Polyangium spumosum: one gene and its partner. The main gene of each other region encodes a partner of the protein of the gene in region 2 in a complex. Links are inferred from orthologs where the notes say so. Each region holds a gene or a part of one and is shown on either strand. Other genes may lie near its edges.

Region 1 (6,451 bases), on a different replicon or contig from region 2:
GGCGAGCTCGTGCGCGCGGGGCTCGTGGCGAAGGACGGCGCGATCGCGTCGGGCGCGGATCGGATCACGCTCGCGCGGGGCGTGGACCTCTTGCAGATGGACATCCGCGAGCTGCAGCTCGCGAAGGGAGCGCTCCGGGCCGCGACGAAGCTGCTCTGCAAGACAGCGGGCATCCGGGACAAGGACCTCGCGCGTGTGGCGGTGGCGGGCGCGTTCGGGACGCACCTCAGGCACGACGTGGCGATCCGGCTCGGGATGTTGCCCGAGGTGGATCCGTCGGCGGTCGTCGCGGCGGGCAACGCGTCGCTCGAGGGCGCGACGGTGTTCGCGCGGGACCCGGAGTCGGCGCGGGCGAGGCTCGCGGATGTCCGGCCGCGGGTCCGGCACGTGGAGCTCGCGACACGTGACGATTTCCAGGATGTCTTCGTGCAGAGCCTCGATTTCTGAGCGACATTTCGCGCGTACATCGACGGTGCCGCGTTCCGGTGCTAACTCGCCCGCCCGATGCCGCGCCGTGACGATCTGAAGAAGATCCTGCTGATCGGCTCTGGTCCCATCATCATCGGACAAGCGTGCGAGTTCGACTACTCGGGCACGCAGGGCGCGAAAGCGCTCGCCGCCGAGGGGTACGAGGTGATCCTCGTCAACTCGAACCCGGCGACGATCATGACGGACCCGGAGCTCGCGTACCGCACCTACGTGGAGCCGCTCGACGTGCCGACGTTGACGGCGATCCTCGAAGCAGAGCGGCCCGACGCGATCCTGCCGACGCTTGGAGGTCAAACGGCCTTGAACCTGGCGCTCGCGCTCGACGCGGCGGGCGTGCTCGGGAGGCTCGGGATCGAGCTCATCGGCGCGAGCCCGGCGGCGATCCGCAAGGCCGAGGATCGCGCGCTCTTCAAGGAGGCGATGGAGCGCATCGGGCTCACGTGTCCACGCTCGGGTCACGTGAAGAGCGTGGAGGAGGCGCGCGCGCTGGCGGAGAAGGAGGGGCCCTGGGGCGCGCCGCTCGGCTACCCGGTGATCGTGCGGCCGAGCTTCACGCTCGGGGGCACGGGCGGCGGCATCGCGTTCCGGCCGGAGGAGCTCGACGCGAAGGTGCGCTGGGCGATCGAGCAGTCGCCGACGCACGAGACGCTGATCGAGGAGAGCGTGCTCGGCTGGAAGGAGTTCGAGCTCGAGGTGATCCGCGACAAGGCGGACAACTTCATCGTGGTCTGCTCGATCGAGAACATCGATCCGATGGGCGTGCACACGGGCGACTCGATCACGTGCGCGCCGTCGATGACGCTGACCGATCGCGAGTACCAGCGGCTGCGGAACGCGGCGCGCGCGGTGATGACGGAGATCGGGGTCGAGACGGGCGGGTCGAACGTCCAGTTCGCGGTGAACCCGGAGGACGGGCGGTTCGTGGTGATCGAGATGAACCCGCGCGTGTCGAGGTCGAGCGCGCTCGCCTCGAAGGCGACGGGTTACCCGATCGCGAAGATCGCCGCGAAGCTCGCCGTGGGCTACCGGCTCGACGAGCTGACGAACGACATCACGGGCACGAGCGCCGCGTTCGAGCCGACGATCGACTACGTGGTCGTGAAGTGGCCGCGCTTCGCCTTCGAAAAATTCCCCGGCGCGGACCGGCGGCTCGGGCCGCAGATGAAGAGCGTCGGCGAGGTGATGTCGATCGGGCGGACGTTCGCCGAGGCGCTGCAGAAGGCGGCGCGCTCGCTGGAGATCGGGCGGGACGGGCTCGAGTCGCTGCTCGGCAGGGTCGACTACCGGCAGCTCGGCAGTGATCCGAACCAGGCGCGCGACATGCTGATGGACGCGCCGCGCGAGCCCTCGGCGCCGATGGAGATGCCGCCGCCGAGCCAGGACGAGCTGGTGGCGGCGCTGGAGAAGATCGTGGGCGTGCCCGTGGCGGATCGGCTCTTCTACGTGGCCGACGCGGTGCGGCTCGGGATCCCGCTCGAGAAGCTCTACGAGGCGACGCGGATCGATCGATGGTTCCTGTCGCAGATCGAGCGGCTCGTGCACTTCGAGCGGACGATCACGGAGGTCGCGAAGGAGAAGGGCGCGCTCGACGAGGGCACGCTGCGTGACGCCAAGCGGCTCGGCTTCTCCGATCGGGCGATCGCGCGGCTCACCGGGCGCACGGAGGACGAGGTGCGTGCGCTCCGGATGACGCTCGGCGTGCGTGCGGTCTTCGGCCGCGTGGACACGTGCGCGGCGGAGTTCGTGGCGAAGACGCCGTACCTCTACTCGACGTACGAGCGCGAGAGCGAGGCCGCGCCGAGCGGGCGGCGCAAGGTGGTCATCCTGGGCGGCGGTCCGAACCGGATCGGGCAGGGGATCGAGTTCGATTACTGCTGCGTGCACGCGGCCTTCGCGCTGCGTGAGCTCGGGTTCGAGACCATCATGGTCAACTGCAACCCGGAGACGGTCTCGACCGACTACGACACGTCCGACAGGCTCTACTTCGAGCCGCTCACGTTCGAGGACGTGCTCTCGATCTGCGACGAGGAGCGTAAGGACGGCGAGCTCGTCGGCGTGGTGGTGCAGTACGGCGGGCAGACGCCGCTGAAGCTCTCGGTGCCGCTCGCGCGCGCGGGCGTCCCGATCCTCGGCACGCCCGCGGACGCGATCGATCGGGCCGAGGATCGTGGTCGGTTCGACGCGCTGCTCACGAAGCTCGGGCTCAAGCGCCCGCGCGCGGCCGTGGCGTCGAGCGTCGCGGAGGCGATCGAGGCGGCGCGGTCGATCGGCTACCCCGTGCTCGTGCGTCCGTCGTACGTGCTCGGCGGGCGGGCGATGATGATCTGCCACGAGGAGAGGGAGCTCGAGGCGTACATCCACGACGCCGTCGAGGCCGCGCGCGAGGCAGGCACGCACGCGATCCTCGTCGACGAGTTCCTGAAGGACGCGATCGAGGTGGACGTCGACGCGCTCGGGGATGGTCGCGAGGTCGTGATCGGCGGCGTGATGCAGCACATCGAGGAGGCCGGGATCCACTCGGGGGACTCGTCGTGCGTGCTCCCGCCGCACTCGCTGCCGCCGGAGGTCGTGGCTTCGATCGAGGAGCAGACGCGGCAGCTCGCGCTGGAGCTCGGCGTGATCGGCCTGATGAACGTGCAGTTCGCGGTGAAGGGTGGCGCGATCTACGTGCTCGAGGTCAACCCGCGCGCGTCGCGCACCGTGCCCTTCGTGTCGAAGGCGACGGGCCGGCCGCTCGCGAAGATCGCGGCGCAGGTGATGGCGGGCAAGACGCTCGCGGAGCTCGGGGTCACCGACGGGTTCATGCCGCAACACGTGGCGGTGAAGGAGTCCGTCTTCCCGTTCGCGAAGTTCCCGGGCGTCGATACGCAGCTCGGGCCGGAGATGCGCTCGACGGGCGAGGTGATGGGCATCGCGCCGACGTTCGCGCATGCGTTCGGCAAGGCGCTCAGGGCCTCGGGCATGCAGCTCCCGAGCACGGGGTGCGCGTTCATCTCGGTGAAGAACGACGACAAACCCGCGGCGTGTGTCATCGCGAGGCGCCTGCGCGCGCTCGGCTTCACCCTCATGGCGACGAGCGGGACGGCGCAGGCGCTCGCCCGCGCGCGTATCCCCGCGACGCCGATCAACAAGGTGAACGAGGGCTCGCCGCACGTCGTCGACGCGATCAAGGCAGGCCAGGTTTCGCTCGTCGTGAACACCACGGTCGGCGCGCGGTCGATCCGCGACAGCTACCCGATCCGGCGGAATGCGTTGCTCGCCAACGTCCCGTACTTCACGACGATGGCCGCCGCGATGGCCGCGGTCGACGCCCTCGAGGCGAGCGCGCACGACGCGCGCGCGTCGTACCGCGTCCGCTCGCTCCAGGAGTGGAACCCGTCCTCTTGAGAGACGACGAGGGCCGCCGGTGCTCGATGCGACGGCGGCCTACGTGTCTTTCGGCTCGTTCGTGTCGTCCTTGCTCGCGTCGTTCTCGCCGCGTTCGTCGAACGCTTCGGGCGAATCGCGGCGCTCGCGTGGCGTCAGCGCGGCCGTGAGGGCCACCGCGAGCGCGCCGACGACGACGCTCCCGTAAAAGAGGATGTCGATCGCGCTGCCCGCGGAGGAGCAGTTCGCGCCCGGGCCGAGGCGCACGGCGAGCACGCCTTCGGGCAGCGCGGGCGGCCCCTCCGGCGTGTTCGCGTCTTCGGTCACTTGCCCACCACGATGCGCTGGCCGAAGGCCCGATCGACCGCCTCGCAGAAGGAGCGGAACGCCTCGTACTCGGCCGGTGTGATCCGCGCCTTCTTGAACGAGAAGCCCGTCTTCACGGTGACCTTGCCCGGGGACTGCTCGACCGTCACGTGGAACGAGCCGAACGGCGTGTCGAGCTTCTGCGCCGTGGGCGCCGCGCGCACCTTCATGCCCGCCGGCACCTTGATGACCCACTCCTCTTCGCGGCTCGTCAGCGCCGAGAGCGTCACGTCGAGCGTGCGCTTCGACGAGGGCGCGAGCTCGGCGACGAGGCGCGGCGTGATGGTGGCGGGCACGCTGAGCGCGTCACCCTCGCGCCGCGCAAAGCTCGTGGCCTTGCCGCGGGCGCGGATCTTCACGGGTTGCTCGACGTCGTCGAGGTCGCCCGTCTCGACGCCCGTGCGCCCCTTCTCGAGCTCGATCGGGCCGAAGTCCGAGGCGAGGTCCTGCGACGCGCGCTCGTTGCGCGTGCCCTCGGCGAGGTAACGCCTGCGCCAGTCGGGGGCGTACGCGCCCGTCACCTGCACGTCCGAGACGAGCTGCGCCGCGCCGCCCTCGGCCAGCGTCACCTCGACGTGGCGGCGCGTGAGCGACTGCTCCGGCGGCGGCTGCGGCAGCCGCACGAGCTTGGGTTTGCCCTCGTTGACGAGCAGGCCGATCGCCGAGCGATCCATCACGGGCAGCTCCATCGAGCCCGTGTGCTCGGCCGTGCCGTCGAGGTAGAGGTCCATCGAGGGCACGTAGACGATCGCGTGATCGAAGGGCGCGAGGCTCGCGGGCTCGGGGGCGATGTCGCCGCGCATGCGCGTGCGGAGCAGGACGATCGTCGAGTTGATGCCGAGCTCGCGCAGCATCGTGACGATGAGCGTCGCCTTGTCCTTGCAGTCGCCCCAGCCGCGCGCGAGCGTCTGCGCGGCGCGGCGCGGCCGGATGCCCTCGATGCCGAACTCGAGCGCGACGTAACGCGTCTGCGTGGCGAACTTGTAGATCGCCTTCACCTTCGCGGCGTCGTCGGTCAGGCCCTTCGTGAGCTCGCGGGCGCGCCTGCGCACCTCGTCGTCGACGTCGAACTGCTCGCGCGCGAGGCCCCAGTACCACGCGCCCACCGCGTCCCACGTGTCGAACGTGGAGACGTGCACCGTGCCGAGCACCTCGGACCAGGGCGGCATGTTGGGCTCGGGCTTGAGCGCGGGGACGTTCGTCCCGACGAAGCGATAGATGCGCTTGTCACCCTCCTCCTTCACGTCCTCGACGAGCCCGGGGAGCTTGTCCGTACGGATGAAGAAGCGGCGCGACTTCGGCGTGATGAGGACGTACTCGCTGCTCGCGATGGGCTTGTCGTTCTGGAGGTACTGGACCTCGCCGAAGTAGTCGCTCTTCTCGTTGCGCGGCGCGACGTCCTCCACGCGGTAGCGCAGCTCGACGACGTCGCCCGCGTTGAGGCGCGGGAAGAGGACGACGAACGCGCGCTGCGACGTGTACATCGAGATCGCGGGGTTGTCCGCGGCGCCCTCGCCGCTCTCGATCGCCTCGTCGATCTTGCCGTTCGCGCGGTAGACGCGCGCGGCGCGGAGATCCACGGTCTGGCGATCGGCCTCGTAGGCGAAGTCGTACTGGCGCGCGGACGCGGCGCTCTCGTCGGTGAGCGGCTGGAAGACGACCTGGTGGAAGCGGCTCGCGAGGCCGTTCGGGTAGACCGTCGTCACCGTGAGGTTGCGCATGAAGCGCATCGGGTAGCCCTGCGCGGGCTCCTTGCGTTTCGGCAGGAACTTCTCCGGCGCCCACGCGTACGCCTCGTCCGCGCGCGGCGCCTTCGGCTCGATGTGCTCGACGTACTCGCGCACGTCCTTCGCCTGCGGGACGATCGTGAGGATCTGCCGGAGCAGGTCGAGCTGCTTGTCGCGATCCCCCTCCTCTCCGTAGAGATCGGAGAGCGCGCGCAGCGTCTGCACGTCCTCGGGCGCCATCGCCAGCGCTTGCTGGTAGGTCGCGAGCGCGCGGTCCTTCTGGCCGAGCGAGCGATACGTGCGCGCCGCGAGGCCACGCGCCCACGCCGAGCCCGCGTCGACGCCGAGGAAGCGGTTCAGCCACCGCTCCGCGCCCGCGGCGTCGCGGCGCGCCACGGCGAGCTCCACCTTCTGGCTCAGGAAGTCGGCGTCGTCGAAGCGCAGCGCCGCGTAACGCGCCTCGACCTCCTCGGCCTCGGTGTCGCGGCCGAGCGCGCGGAGCT
Region 2 (5,491 bases):
TGGGGCCCGACCTACCGCGACAGCGGCATCGTCGCGCCGGGGGAAGGCCTCATTGGCGCGGCTCCGGGCGGTGGAACCGTCGCGCAGAGCGGCGCCACCTTCGCCGCCGCCATGGTCGCGGGCATCGCCGCGCTCCTGCTCAGCGTGCAGATCGCCCGCGGAAAGCAGGCAGATCCACGCGCCGTCCGCGCGGCCCTGCTCCAGAGCGCCCAGCCCCTCTCGATGGCCCAGAGCGAGCGCGGCAAGGGCGTCCTCCGCGGCCGCCTCGACGTCGCCGCCGCCCTGAAGCTCGTTTGAGCTCATAAGAATCGGCGTCACCGGCGAGGGTTCGGTCCTTCTCGAATTGTCTGCCGGGTTTTCCGGTTTCACCCGGACGAGCCGGCGCCGCCTTTTCGCGAACAGCGACGCGATCACGCAAGCCTCGTGGGCGGGCTCGCCGCTTTGCGAGCCCCCTCCGCGCAAAAATGCTAGAGGGCGGGCGATGCTCGGTCCCCAGAGAAAGGACGGCCTGCTCGTCATCGCCTCGGTGCGCGCCGTCGATCCAGGCGCGAACCTCGACGCGATCGTGGACGTCGTCATCGAAGGTGGAACCATCACGCGTATCGGCGCGGGCGCCGCGACGAAGGAGATCCTCGCCTCCGAGCGAGCGCGCGTGCTCTCCGGCGAAGGGCTCCTGCTCCTGCCGGCCTTCGTGGACCTGCACGCCCACCTGCGCGAGCCGGGCCAGGAGTACAAGGAAGACATCGCGTCCGGCCTCGCCGCCGCGGCCGCGGGCGGCTTCGCGCACGTCTGCGCCATGCCGAACACGCGCCCCGTCAACGACACGCGCAGCATCACCGAGGCCATGATCACCAAGGCGCGATCGATCGAGGGCCCCGCGCTGCACCCGATCGGCGCGATCACCCTCGGCCAGAAGGGCTCGGAGCTCGTCGAGATGGCCGACCTCAAGGACGCGGGCGCCGTCGCCGTCTCCGACGACGGCCGCTGCGTCACCTCGAGCGCCGTCATGCGCCGCGCCCTCGAGTACGCCGCGAACTTCGACCTGCCCGTCATCCAGCACGCCGAGGATCACGCCCTCACCGAGGGCGCGCTCATGCACGAAGGGGCCGTCTCCACGCGGCTCGGCCTGCGCGGCTGGCCCCGCGTCGCCGAGGACATCATCGTCGCCCGCGACGTGCTGCTCGCCGAGGTGACCGGCGCCAAGTACCACGTCGCCCACGTCTCCTCGCGTGGCGCCGTCCGCATCATCCGCGAGGCCAAGGCCCGCGGCATCCGCGTGACGGCCGAGGTCACGCCGCACCACCTCACGCTCACCGACGCCTCGGTGATCGGCTACGACACCGCCTGCCGCGTGAACCCGCCGCTGCGCGAGCCCGAGGACGTCGCCGCGCTCTGCGAGGCCCTCGCCGACGGCACGATCGACGCCGTGGCCACCGACCACGCGCCGCACGCCTCGCTGGAGAAGGACTGCGAGTTCGCCGAGGCCGCGCCCGGCATGATCGGCCTCGAGCTCGTGGTGCCGCTGCTGCTCGCCCGCGTGCGTGAGGGCGTGCTCCCGCTCGCGCGGCTCATCGACGCGCTCACCGCCGCGCCGGCCCGCATCGTGGGCCTCACGGCCCCGAGCTTGCGCGAGGGCGCCCTCGCCGAGCTTTGCCTCGTGAACCTTGAGAAACACTGGACCGTGGAGCCCGCGCGCCTTCGTTCGAAGAGCAAGAACACACCTTTCCTCGGCAAGCCCGTCACGGGCTCGGTCGAGCTCACCATGGCTGCGGGCCGCGTCGTGCACGACGTCCTGGCCCAGGGAGAGACACGATGAGCGGCGAGCGCGCCTATCTCTGCCTCGCGGACGGCACCACGTTCGAGGGCGTCGCCTGGGGCGCGCCCGGGATCGCCACGGGCGAGGTCGTGTTCACGACGGGCATGACCGGCTACCAGGAGGTCCTCACCGATCCCTCGTATTGCGGGCAGATCGTCACGATGACGGCCCCGCAGATCGGCAACACCGGCATCAACCGCGAGGACGACGAGAGCACCTCGGGCGCGCCACACGTCGCGGGCTTCATCGTGCGGGACCTCTCGCCCGTGGCCGCGAACTTCCGCGCGAACGAGACGCTCGACGCCTACCTCGCGCGCCACGGCGTCGTCGCCCTCGCGGGCATCGACACGCGCCTGCTCACGCGCACGATCCGCGATCGCGGCGCGCAAAACGGCGCGATCGGCAAGGCCTCGCCCGAGGAGCTCGTCCGCCGCGCCCGCGAGGCTCCCTCGATGGAGGGCCTCGACCTCGTCCAGCGCGTCACGCCCAAGGCGCCTTACGCCTGGACCGAGGGCTCGGGCGCCTTCGGCACCAAAGTCCCCGGCGTACACACGACGAACAAACACGTCGTCTGCATCGACCTCGGCATCAAGCGCAACATCCTGCGCTCGCTCGTCGACGTCGGCTGCCGCGTCACCGTCGTCCCTGCGCAGACGAGCGCCGCCGACATCCTCGACCTCGCGCCCGACGGCGTCTTCGTCTCGAACGGCCCCGGCGATCCTGCAGCCGTCTCGTACGCCATCGACACCGTGCGCGGGCTCGTGGGGAAAAAACCCCTCTTCGGGATCTGCCTCGGCCACCAGATCCTCGCGCTCGCCATGGGCGGCCGCACCTACAAGCTCAAGTTCGGCCACCGCGGCATCAACCAGCCGGTGAAGGACCTCGACACCGGCCGGATCGAGATCACCACGCAGAACCACGGTTTTGCGGTGGATCTCGCCTCCCTCGAGGGCAAGGCCCGCACGACGCACGTGCACCTCAACGACGGCACGAGCGAGGGCCTCGATCTCCCGGGCCTCTCGGCCTTCTCGGTGCAGTACCACCCCGAGGCCGCCGCCGGCCCCCACGACGCGCTTTACCTCTTCCAGCGCTTCGCCGATCGCATGGAGGAAGCCGCCCGCTCCGCTTGAGGGGCGCCTCGTGCTCCGAGCTCGCAGAAAGCGTCGGGCTCTCGGGGCGGGAGGAGGGAGGGTACAGACACCCCTCGGGCTCTCCGACGCTTTCTGCGGCTCTGCGGTGTAAGCTCCGACCGTTCAGGATTGTTCCCCATGTCCGGCAAGAAGATCCATTTCGTCTCCCTCGGTTGCCCCAAGAACCGCGTCGACTCCGAGGTCATGCTCGGCGTCGCGCGGCGCGCCGGCTACGACCACGTCCCGGCCCCCGAAGACGCCGAGGTGATCGTCGTCAACACCTGCGGCTTCATCGGCGAGGCCAAGAAGGAGTCGATCGACGCGATCTTCGAGATGGCGAAGCTCAAGGACGAGGGGCACCTCCAGAAGCTCGTCGTCGCCGGCTGCCTCTCGCAGCGCCACCCCGCCGAGATCGCCGACGAGATGCCCGAGGTCGACCACATCCTCGGCTCGAGCGACATGCTCAAGCTCGAGCAGGTCCTCACGGGCAAGGCCGATCGTATGCTCGTCGGCAACCCCGCCGACTGGGTCGTCAGGGCCTCCGATCCGCGCACGATCTCCACGCCCGGCGGCAGCGCCTACGTGAAGATCGCCGAGGGCTGCAACCGCACCTGCTCCTTCTGCGTCATCCCGCAGCTCCGGGGCGGCCAGCGATCTCGCCCCGTCGAGGACGTCGTCGCCGAGGTCGAGCAGCTCGTCGCCGCCGGCGTGCGCGAGGTGAACCTCGTCTCGCAAGACACCATCGCCTACGGCCGCGATCTCCCCGCCGACACGCGCCCTGCGCTCGCCGAGCTCGTGCGTCGCGTCGCGGACGTCCCGGGCCTGCACTGGGCGCGCCTCTTCTACCTCTACCCCGAGACGATCACCGACGAGCTCGTCGAGCTCATCGCCCATCACCCGCGCGTCGTCCCGTACGTCGACATGCCGCTCCAGCACGCGGCCGACGGCATGCTCCGCCGCATGCGCCGCGGCCACGGCGGCGAGCGCCTCCGCAAGCTCGTCACGCGCCTGCGCAAGGACATCCCCGATCTCACCTTCCGGACCGCCTTCATCGTTGGCCACCCCGGCGAGACCGACGAGGAGTTCAAGGACCTCGTCGACTTCGTCACCTGGGCCGAGTTCGATCGGGTCGGCGTCTTCCGCTACTCGGACGAGGAGAACTCCCGCAGCGCCGAGATGGAGGGCAAGGTGCCCGCGCGTGTCGCGTCGAGCCGTTACCGCAAGCTCATGTCGTTGCAGCGGCGCATCGCGCACAAGAAAAACGCCACGCTCATCGGCCGCGAGCTCGAGGTCCTCGTCGAGGGCACGAGCGACGAGCACGAGTTCGTCCAGATGGGCCGCCATCGCGGCCAGGCGCCCGACATCGACGGACAGGTCTACCTCTCGGGCGGCGAGGCGCGACCCGGCGAGATCCGCCGCGTGCGCGTCACGCAGGCGAGCGACTACGATCTCGTCGGCGAGCTCATCGACGAAGGCGAAGCCGACCACGCGCCCACCCTCACCGTCGACCTCCCGAAGAAACGTATCAGCCTGCGCGTGCTGCAAACCGACGGGCGCACGATGGCAACGTAGTTGCCGCGCTCCTCTGCAAGCGAGCTCGCCGTGCCTCGTTTTTCCCGGGATCCCTCGACGCCCTTCGGGGCATGCGTCGTGCAGCGGGCGCGGGCTTGATGGGTCGACGCTCCTTGCTCCGGATCTTCGCGGCCGTCCTCGTGGCGCTCCCGGGCTGCTTGAGCCCGACCCTGCCCCTCCCTCCGCCCGAGGTCCCCGACTCGATCGGGCCCCAGGCGACGAACCCGCGCATGTGGACCATCTCCGGCCCGTGCCTCGAGGGCGCGCTCGTCGTGGTCTTCAACGAGCGCACGGGAGAAGGCGCGGTCGTCGAGGATCGCGACCGTGATGGGCGGTACGAGGCCGAGATCGAGGCCGATCCTTGTGACCTCGCCTGGGTCTCGCAGGCACTCGGCGAAGACGAGAGCGCGCGCACCACCTTCGTCGTCCAGGAGCGTACCCCGTCCGGCCCGGTCGATCCTTTGGCCTGCAAATGAAGATGTTCCTCGCTCGGCGGGCGGCGTGATAATTTCAGCAGGATGGCCTCCGTCCCGCTCAGCGTTCCGCCCACCCCGACGAAGGTGCTCGTCATCGATGATGAACCTGCGCTCCGGCAGGTCCTGGAGATCGCTTTTCGGCGTCATGGGATCGAGGTCGTGGCCGCGCCGGGCGTGCGCGCCGCGATCGAGGCCCTGCAGCAGAACCCCCAGCCCTTCCCGCTCGTGATCACCGACCTCGTGATGCCGGACGGATCGGGCATCGAGGTCCTCACGGCGGCGAAGCAGCGCTCGGCGGCGACGGAGGTCATCGTCATGACCGCGCACTCGAGCGTGGAGAACGCGCTCGACGCGATGAAGAAGGGCGCTTACGACTTCGTCGGCAAGCCCTTCTCGCCGGCCGAGGTCATCGCGCTCTCGCAGAAGGCCCTCGAGAAGAGCAGCATCCTCCTCGAGAACCAGCGCCTCCGCGCCCAGATCTCGCGCCTCGAGCCCGC

The links.
Region 1: the proteins of carA (region 2) and carB are in contact, whole or in part, in a solved structure (PDB 1KEE), measured with the Escherichia coli proteins. The link is inferred for Polyangium spumosum from one-to-one orthologs.

What each region holds. Positions count from the first base shown.
Region 1 is NZ_WJIE01000003.1:524,601-531,051, reverse strand. What follows is about bases 117-4,076. They hold carB (carbamoyl-phosphate synthase large subunit), read left to right. Parts: upstream 117-504; coding sequence 505-3,876; downstream 3,877-4,076. Other genes in these bases: GF068_RS12200 (hypothetical protein), read right to left, coding at 3,916-4,076; GF068_RS12210 (ASKHA domain-containing protein), read left to right, coding at 117-447. Also shown: more of GF068_RS12210, read left to right, coding at 1-116; more of GF068_RS12200, read right to left, coding at 4,077-4,182; GF068_RS12195 (DUF3857 domain-containing protein), read right to left, coding at 4,179-6,451. UniProt on the Escherichia coli protein: Large subunit of the glutamine-dependent carbamoyl phosphate synthetase (CPSase).
Region 2 is NZ_WJIE01000002.1:390,394-395,884, forward strand. What follows is about bases 880-3,879. They hold carA (glutamine-hydrolyzing carbamoyl-phosphate synthase small subunit), read left to right. Parts: upstream 880-1,812; coding sequence 1,813-2,946; downstream 2,947-3,879. Other genes in these bases: GF068_RS07590 (dihydroorotase), read left to right, coding at 880-1,816; rimO (30S ribosomal protein S12 methylthiotransferase RimO), read left to right, coding at 3,085-3,879. Outside these bases: GF068_RS07585 (S8 family serine peptidase), read left to right, coding at 1-297; more of GF068_RS07590, read left to right, coding at 482-879; more of rimO, read left to right, coding at 3,880-4,518; GF068_RS07605 (hypothetical protein), read left to right, coding at 4,590-4,994; GF068_RS07610 (sigma-54-dependent transcriptional regulator), read left to right, coding at 5,037-5,491. UniProt on the Escherichia coli protein: Small subunit of the glutamine-dependent carbamoyl phosphate synthetase (CPSase).